DNA from 2 places in the Streptomyces sp. NPDC093586 genome. Region 2 is predicted to be linked to the other one. Evidence: riboswitches for the same ligand, from Rfam matches in the RefSeq annotation. Region 2 holds a riboswitch; the other holds the start of a gene.
The links. Region 2 has a riboswitch for S-adenosylmethionine ahead of ACIRFH_RS14950 (aminotransferase class V-fold PLP-dependent enzyme). Riboswitches for the same ligand answer to the same signal wherever they lie in the genome.
Positions count from the first base shown of each region.

Region 1 (4,384 bases), on a different contig from region 2:
CGGCGGTCCCGCACCCGAGGCGTCCCCCACGCCGACCCGGAGCCCGATCCCCACGCCCACCCCCACCCCGACCACCGCCACGCTGCCGGACTTCACCGGCCGCGGCGTCGGGGCGGCCGTCCTCGCGGCGAAGGAGGCCGGCCTCGACCACGCCGTCCGGCTCCAGGGCACCGGACGGACCGCTTCCTCCTGGGGCACGGGCGAGAAGGTCTGCGAGCAGAGCGGCGGGACGGGCACCGTGACGTTCACCGTCGCCCGCGACGGCCGCGACTGCGCCGGACGCCTGCTGCACACCCCGGAGCCCACCCCGACCCCCGAACCGGGGAAGACCCGGGACACGGGCGGTTCCGGCGGAGGCGGCGGCACGGGCACCGGCGCCTGCGAGCTCACCAGCCCGGCGGGCAACTGCTACGCCGACGGCCAGTTCTGCGCCGAGAAGCACCGCGGACTGAGCACCCACGGCCGCGGCGGCGAGTACCTGACCTGCGAGGAGGACTCCGCCGGCCGCTGGCGCTGGTCGGACGGCGTCACCGGCTGACGCGGGCGGACCCGGCCCCCCGGAGCGGTTCCGGAGCGGTTCCGGAGCGGTTCCGGAGCGGTTCCGGAGCGGCCCCGGAGGGCTCACGCCACCCTCCGGGCCGCGTACTCCGCGATCTGCGCCATCGGCGGCCGCTCCTCGGTGTCCACCGGGTAGGTGCGCGGCTCGAAACCGTCCCTGCCCCGCTCGAACTGGGTCAGGGACGGCCGGACCAGATGGCCGCGGGCCAGCCGGAGCTGGGCGGTGCGGTAGATCGCGGCGGACATGCGGCCCAGGGCCTGCCCGTCCTGGTGCCGGTGCCTGCGGACGCCGACGTCGACCTGCGCGAGGGCGTCCAGGCCCACCAGGTGCAGGGCGTCGACCAGCATGCCCAGCTCCACCCCGTAGCCGACGGGGAAGGGGAGCTGTTCGAGGAGCGAGCGGCGGGCCGCGTACTCGCCGCCGAGCGGCTGGACGAAGCCGGCCAGCAGCGGCCAGTGCATGTTGAGCAGCGGCCGGGCCATGAGTTCCGTGACCCGCCCGCCCTGGCCGGCCGCCGCTTCGGTGGTGTGTCCGTCGGGCTGCGCGAGCGGGCGGTCGTACATCGCCTTGACGAGGTGGACCTCCGGGTCCGTGAGCAGCGGGCCCACGATGCCGGAGACGAAGTCGGCGGAGAACTCGCGCAGATCGGCGTCGACGAAGCAGACGATGTCCCCGCCGGTGACCAGCAGCGAGCGCCACAGCACCTCGCCCTTGCCGGGCACGGCCGGGATGCGCGGGAGTATCTCGTCGCGGTGCACGACGCGCGCCCCCGCCGCCGCGGCCACCGCCGACGTGCGGTCGGCCGACCCGGAGTCCACGACCACGAGTTCGTCGACGAGCGGGACCCGGTGCATCAGCTCGCGGCGGATCACCGCGACGATGTCGCCGACGGTCGCCTCCTCGTCGAGCGCGGGCAGCACCACGCTGACCGACTGGCCCGTGGCGCGCTTGGCGGCCATGATCTGGGAAAGCGTGCGGTCTGCCACGGACCAGGAGCGTGTGCCAAGCCAGCGCTCGACTTCTTCCAGCACGGTCGGTGGGCTCCTTCGTGATCCATCTCGCGGTTCGGACGACTGTCTCAACTGTCGTGGCCTTCGGTTACAGTCTTGAACAACGCGGCCGGCCGGTGCATGCCGGGGTCGCCGCGTGACGCGAAAAACAACCACATACCGCTCATCCAGAGGGGCAGAGGGACACGGCCCGATGAAGCCCCGGCAACCCTCCAGTCGGTTCTCGCGGATCGCCGTCGATCGCGGCGCGAGGCTCCCGGCTAGGGAAGGTGCCAAATCCGTCTCACGGCGAGATGCGTCGTGAGGAAGATGAGGAGAAAGGGCCTCGCCTCACATGGCTGTGCAGACTGTCGCAAGCAGCACCGACACCACCGCTTCCCCCGCCTCCCCCGTGGACCTGGGCCCCGCCGCGGCGCTCTCCTGCCGCGAATGCGGCCACCGCGTGCCCCTCGGCCCGGTCTTCGCCTGCGAGGAGTGTTTCGGCCCGCTGGAGATCGCCTACGACTTCTCGGGCCACGACGCCGAGGAACTGCGGAAGCGGATCGAAGCGGGCCCCGCGAACATCTGGCGTTACGCCCCCCTGCTGCCCGTCCCCGCGGACGTGGCGACCAAGCCGAACATCAACCCCGGCTGGACCAAGCTCGTCAAGGCCGACAACCTCGCCCGCGAACTCGGCGTCACCGGCGGCCTGTACGTCAAGGACGACTCCGGCAACCCGACGCACTCCTTCAAGGACCGCGTCGTCGCCCAGGCCCTGGAGGCCGCCCGCGCCTTCGGCTTCACCACCCTGTCCTGCTCCTCCACCGGCAACCTCGCCGGGGCCGTCGGCGCCGCCGCCGCCCGGGCCGGCTTCCGCTCCTGCGTGTTCATCCCGCACGACCTGGAGCAGGGCAAGGTCGTCATGGCCGCCGTCTACGGCGGTGAACTCGTCGGCATCGAGGGCAACTACGACGACGTGAACCGCTTCTGCTCCGAGCTGATCGGCGACCCGGCCGGCGAGGGCTGGGGCTTCGTCAACGTCAACCTGCGGCCGTACTACGCCGAGGGTTCCAAGACCCTCGCGTACGAGATCTGCGAGCAGCTCGGCTGGCGGCTGCCCGACCAGATCGTCGTCCCGATCGCGTCCGGCTCCCAGCTCACGAAGATCGACAAGGGCCTGCGGGAGCTGATCGAGCTCGGTCTGGTCGAGGACAGGCCGTACAAGATCTTCGGCGCGCAGGCCGAGGGCTGCTCGCCGGTGTCCACCGCCTACAAGGCGGGGCACGACGTCGTGCGCCCCCAGAAGCCGAACACCATCGCCAAGTCCCTGGCGATCGGCAACCCGGCCGACGGTCCCTACGTCCTGGACATCGCCCGCCGCACCGGCGGCGCGGTGGAGGACGTGACCGACGAGCAGGTCGTCGACGCGATCAAGCTGCTCGCCCGCACGGAGGGCATCTTCGCGGAGACCGCCGGCGGTGTGACGGTCGGCGTCACCAGGAAGCTGATCGAGAACGGCGTCCTGGACCCGACGCTCACCACGGTCGTCCTCAACACCGGTGACGGCCTCAAGACCCTCGACGCGGTGGCCGGCACCGGCCTGACCGCGACGATCCGCCCCACCCTGGACTCCTTCCGAGAGGCTGGCCTCGCATCATGAGCGTGACCGTTCGCATCCCCACCATCCTGCGCACCTACACCGGCGGGAAGGCCGAGGTCGCCGCCGAGGGCGCCACCCTCGCCGAGGTCATCTCCGACCTGGAGAAGAACCACACCGGCATCGCCGCCCGCGTCCTGGACGACCAGGGCAAGCTGCGCCGCTTCGTCAACGTCTACGTCAACGACGACGACGTCCGCTTCGAGCAGGGCCTGCAGACGGCGACGCCGGACGGCGCCGGCGTGTCCATCATCCCGGCGGTCGCCGGCGGCTGACCCGCCGCTTCGATCGCCTTCGGCGATCGGTGACACGCAGAGTTCCTGGAATTGCCCCCTCCGCGAGAGATGTGGAGGGGGTAATTCCATGTGGTTGAGCGCGGTAGAGTTGGGGAACGCGCTCCCGGCCTCCCCGGCCGGCGCCCGGAATTCCTGCCGCAGGCCCGACAAGATGTAGCCAAAGTGTGGGCACATTTCGCGGCTTTTGTTCACTTTGTGCAGCCCGACTTGACCCGGAATCAGGTGAATTCTCGCCATATTCCGGACCGGCTGCGTCCGGATTTCTCGTCCGATTGACCTGTTGCAGACGGCAGTTGTGCAGATACATTCAGCCGCGGTCGACGCGTTCCGGCGCACGCCCCCACCCATCGGGGGGCGAGGTCTGACCCGGATCCGCGAAGTGCGGGTCTGTGCAAGGGCCAGTAATAGGGGAGTTAGGCATGGCTCAGGGCACCGTCAAGTGGTTCAACGCGGAGAAGGGGTACGGCTTCATCGCGGTCGACGGTGGTGCGGATGTTTTCGTCCACTACAGCGCGATTCAGATGGACGGCTACCGCACCCTCGAAGAAGGCCAGCGGGTCGAGTTCGAGATCTCGCAGGGTCAGAAGGGCCCGCAGGCCGACATGGTCCGCCTCAGCGCCTGAGACGTGCGGCCACGCTGGCCGACGGTCTTCTCCGAAGGGCCCGCACCCCTGGGGTGCGGGCCCTTCGGCCTGCCCGGATCCGGGCGCCCGCCGGTGTTCGCCGGGGGCTGAGCACCCGCTCGATCCCCGACGGGCGCTTGCACTCGATGGTGCCGAGTGCTAATCATTGGCGTTAGCACTCTGATGGTGAGAGTGACAACGAAGGACCGGGTCGGTGAGGCCCGCGGGCCGGGTGGGAAAGGAACCCACGAGGCCGGCGA
Region 1 covers NZ_JBIWJA010000010.1:197,356-201,739, forward strand. Annotated here, with positions in the region: gene ACIRFH_RS14070 (hypothetical protein) at 1-538, shown strand, start outside; gene ACIRFH_RS14075 (glucosyl-3-phosphoglycerate synthase) at 622-1,590, opposite strand; SAM riboswitch class I at 1,730-1,885, shown strand; gene thrC (threonine synthase) at 1,904-3,208, shown strand; gene ACIRFH_RS14085 (MoaD/ThiS family protein) at 3,205-3,480, shown strand; gene ACIRFH_RS14090 (cold-shock protein) at 3,921-4,124, shown strand.
Region 1: it holds a riboswitch for S-adenosylmethionine, as region 2 does, so the genes downstream of both, thrC (threonine synthase) here and ACIRFH_RS14950 (aminotransferase class V-fold PLP-dependent enzyme) in region 2, are expected to answer to the same signal.

Region 2 (4,384 bases):
GAGGTGGGACTACAGTTGGGGACGTTCCAGCGACGGCCCCCGAGGGAGAGAACCAGCCGTGATCAGCGCGATCGTCCTCATCAAGACCAGCGTGGACCGGATCCCCGAGATCGCGGAGCAGATCGCCTCGCTGGAGAACGTCAGCGAGGTCTTCTCCGTCACCGGCACCTACGACCTGATCGCGATGGTGCGGGTCAACCAGCACGAGGACCTGGCGGAGGTCATCCCCGGCCGGATCAGCAAGATCCCGGGCGTGGAGGGCACGGACACGCACGTGGCGTTCCGCACCTACTCGCAGCACGACCTGGAGGCGGCCTTCGCGATCGGCCTGGACAACTAGTGCCGCGGCAGGCGACGTCCGCCCCGTCGCGACGCCCGGCACGCTCCCCCGGAGGGGGTGCCCCCACTCGCCGCACCGGACGCCGCTCCTCACCGGGCGAACGTCGCCTGCCGCGGCACTAGGGCCCGCCGTTCGGATCAGGCCCTGGGGGACCGAGGAGACCGCACTCGCCCGCGCCGGCACCCTCCGGAGAGGATGCCGGCGCGAAAGGCTCAGGCGGCCGTGCCGGCGCCGGACGTGTCCGGGACGCAACGCCCGTCCTCGGTGCGGTAGTTCCAGCGGGCGCCGTCGCTCACCAGCTCCTTGACGGCGTTCACGAACCGCTCGACGTGCTCGTCCGGGGTGCCCGCGCCGAAGCTGACCCGGATGGCGTTGAGGGACTTCTCCCCCGGCGCCGCCTCGGGGGCGCCGCACTCGCCCTGCGTCTGCGGGTCGCTGCCGAGCAGGGTGCGCACCAGCGGGTGGGCGCAGAACAGGCCGTCGCGCACGCCGATGCCGTACTCGGCAGAGAGGGCTGCGGCGAAGTGGGAGCTGTTCCAGCCCTCGACGACGAAGGAGAGGACGCCGACGCGGGGGGCGTCGTCGCCGAAGAGGGAGAGGACTCGCACCTCGGGGACCTCGGCGAGCCCTTCGCGGACCTTGCGGATCAGGTACTCCTCGCGGGCGACCAGCGTGTCGAACCCGGCCTCGGTGAGCGTCTTGCAGGCGGAGGCGATGGCGTAGGCGCCGATGACGTTGGGCGACCCGGCCTCGTGGCGGGCGGCGCTGTCGTGCCACTGCACGTCCACGCCGCCGTCCGCGCGCCGGCTGACGCTGCGGCTGGCCCCGCCGCCCGCGAGGTACGGCTCCGCCTCGCGCAGCCAGTCGGCGCGGCCCGCGAGGACGCCGGAGCCGAAGGGGGCGTACAGCTTGTGCCCGGAGAAGGCGACCCAGTCGACGTCGAGGTCACGGACGCTGACCGGGTGGTGCGGAGCGAGCTGGGCGGCGTCCAGCACGATGCGGGCCCCGTGGGCGTGCGCGGCGGCGGCCAGCTCGCGCACCGGCCACAGCTCGCCGGTGACGTTGGAGGCACCGGTGACGCAGACCAGGGCGGGCCCGTACGGCTCGCGGGCGGCGAGCGCGCGCTCCAGGGTCTCGACGGCCTCGGCGGGGCTGCTCGGGGCGTCGAGGTAGGTCACGTCCGCGTCCCGCCAGGGCAGCAGCGAGGCGTGGTGCTCGGTCTCGAAGACGAAGACCCGGCAGCCGGCCGGGAGGGCTGCGGCGAGCAGGTTCAGGGAGTCGGTGGTGGACCGGGTGAACACCACCTGGTCGGCGTCCCGGCAGCCGAGGAACTCGGCGACGGTCCTCCGGGCGTTCTCGAACAGGTCGGTCGACAGCTGCGAGAGGTACCCGGCGCCGCGGTGCACGCTGCCGTAGTACGGGGCGTAGGCGGCGACGTCGTCCCAGACCCGCTGGAGCGCGGGGGCGCTGGCGGCGTAGTCGAGCGCGGCGTAGGCGACCTCGCCGCCGGTGACGAGCGGGACGGTGACGTCCCGGCCCAGGACGGGCAGCGGGGCACGGACGGACTGGTCGGCGGCGACGGCGGAGACGGACATGGGTACTCCCGTGAAGGCAGAGGTCGTCGCCACGCGAGCGCGTACGGCTCGAGCGCGGGACGGAAAGGAAAAGGGGGATGCGGAGGCGGGGCTCTGCGGCCCTATCGCATTCGCTGATTCACGGGAAACTCCCTCGGACGACCCAGGACCCCTGGACCCACGCTGTCGACAGCGCGCGAGGGATCCGCGCTTGCCGTGGACCTTGCTGTCCACGACCTGGTCTTCACCCGGGGCACCCCGCCACGGACGGAGGGTTGCCGGACAGTCGGCCGGGGCCTCATGACTGTCACTCATGACCTGGGAAGGAACGTACGTGAAGTGATCGCCGCCCCGCAACCCGAGTCCGGATCGCGGGACGGTCGGCACCGTCCGGGCGGGGCCCTACGCGTTGCTGGCGGCCACCCAGCGCTCCAGGGTCCGCCTGGCCGCGCCGGAGTCGATGGATGCGGCGGCCTGCTCCATACCGGCCCTGATCCGCTCGGTCAGCGGCCCGTCGCCGGGCTTCAGGGCCACCAGGGCCGCCGCCGAGTTCAGCAGCACCGCGTCCCGGACGGGTCCCGGTTCGCCGGCCAGCAGACGGCGGGCGACGTCGGCGTTGTAGGAGGCGTCGGCGCCGCGCAGCGCCTCGACCGGCACCAGTTCGAGGCCGACGTCCCGCGGGTCGAAGGCCTCCTCGGTCACCGTGCCGTCCCGGACGACCCAGACCCGGGAGGTGGAGGTCGTGGTCAGCTCGTCGAGGCCGTCGTCGCCGCGGAACACCAGGGAGGAGTTGCCGCGCTCGGCGAACACCCCGGCGATGATCGGGGCCATCCGGGGGTCGGCGACACCGACCGCCTGGGCCTTCACCTTCGCCGGATTGGTCAGCGGCCCGAGGAAGTTGAACACGGTCCGCACGCCCAGCTGGCCGCGCGCGGTCGCCACGTGGCGCAGCGCGGGGTGGAACTTGACGGCGAAGCAGAAGGTGATCCCGGCCTCCTCGGCGACCTGGGCCACCCGCTTCGGCGTCAGCTCCAGATTGACCCCGAGCTTCTCCAGCACGTCGGACGCGCCGGAGGCCGAGGAGGCGGCACGGCTGCCGTGCTTGACGACCTTCGCGCCGGTGCCGGCGATGACGATGGCCGACATGGTGGAGATGTTGACGGTCCTGGCGCCGTCGCCGCCGGTGCCGACGATGTCGACGGTCTCGCCGGGCACCTCGATGACGTGCGCGTGCTCGTACATCGAGCGCACGCAGCCGGAGATCTCGTCGACGGTCTCGCCCTTGGCCCGCAGCGCCGTCGCGAAGCCCGCGATCTGCACGTCGGTCGCCTCGCCGCGCATGATCAGGTCCATCGCCCAGGCGGTGTCGTCGGCGGACAGGTCGCGGCCGTCGAGCAGGCCGTTCAGCAGGGCGGGCCAGGAGCGGCCCGCCGCGTTGTCGCCTCCAGCGGGGGTCACAGCGCTCATGAGCCGCTCCTGATCGTGTGCGTCGTGGAAAGGGAGTGTGGTCCCACCCTATCCAGCCCCCGGGCACGGCGAAGGGCCCCGTCCGCAGACCGGACGGGGCCCTTCGACCGTGGTGTGGCGACGCTGGAGGGTCAGTGGTGGCCGTGGCCGCTCGTGATCTCCTTGTATTCCTCGACGGTCGGCTTCGGGATCTGCGACCCCTCGCCGTAGTACGCCTTGCTGAGCTTGGCGCGGAGCTTCTGCGCGCTCGTCGGCTTGCGCTCGACACCGTTCTCGTCGACCGTCGGCCCGATCTCGGCCGGCTTGTACTGCTCGTGCGACGTGAGGGTGTGCAGCGCGCCCTGGCTGAGCGGCTCGTGGACCTCGATGAACTCACCGTGCGGCAGGCGCTTGATGATGCCGGACTCGCGTCCGTGCAGCACCTTGTCCTTGTCGCGGCGCTGGAGGCCGAGGCAGATCCGCTTGGTGATCACGAAGGCGATCACCGGGCCGACGAAGAACCCGATCCGGACGAACCAGGTCACCGCGTTGATCGACAGGTGGAAGTGCGTGGCGACGATGTCGTTGCCACCGCCGATCAGCATGATGATGTACGCGGTCACCCAGGCGACGCCGAGGCCCGTGCGGGTCGGGGCGTTGCGCGGCCGGTCCAGGATGTGGTGCTCGCGCTTGTCGCCGGTCACCCACGCCTCGATGAACGGGTAGAGGGCGATGACCGCGAGGAAGATACCGAAGATCACCAGCGGGACGAACACGCCCAGGACCAGCGTGTGACCCCAGAAGTTGATCTCCCAGCCGGGCATGGCGCGGACCAGACCCTCGGCGAAGCCCATGTACCAGTCGGGCTGGGCACCGGTGGACACCTGGTCGGGCCGGTAGGGACCGAGGGCCCAGATCGGGTTGACCGTCACGAGGCCGGCGACGGCCGCGATCACGCCGAAGACCAGGAAGAAGAAGCCTCCGGCCTTCGCCATGTACACCGGCAGCAGCGGCATGCCGACGA
Region 2 covers NZ_JBIWJA010000011.1:183,302-187,685, forward strand. Annotated here, with positions in the region: gene ACIRFH_RS14940 (rhomboid family intramembrane serine protease) at 1-62, shown strand, start outside; gene ACIRFH_RS14945 (Lrp/AsnC family transcriptional regulator) at 59-340, shown strand; gene ACIRFH_RS14950 (aminotransferase class V-fold PLP-dependent enzyme) at 553-1,935, opposite strand; SAM riboswitch class IV at 2,117-2,233, opposite strand; gene trpD (anthranilate phosphoribosyltransferase) at 2,317-3,381, opposite strand; gene ACIRFH_RS14960 (cytochrome bc complex cytochrome b subunit) at 3,513-4,384, opposite strand, start outside.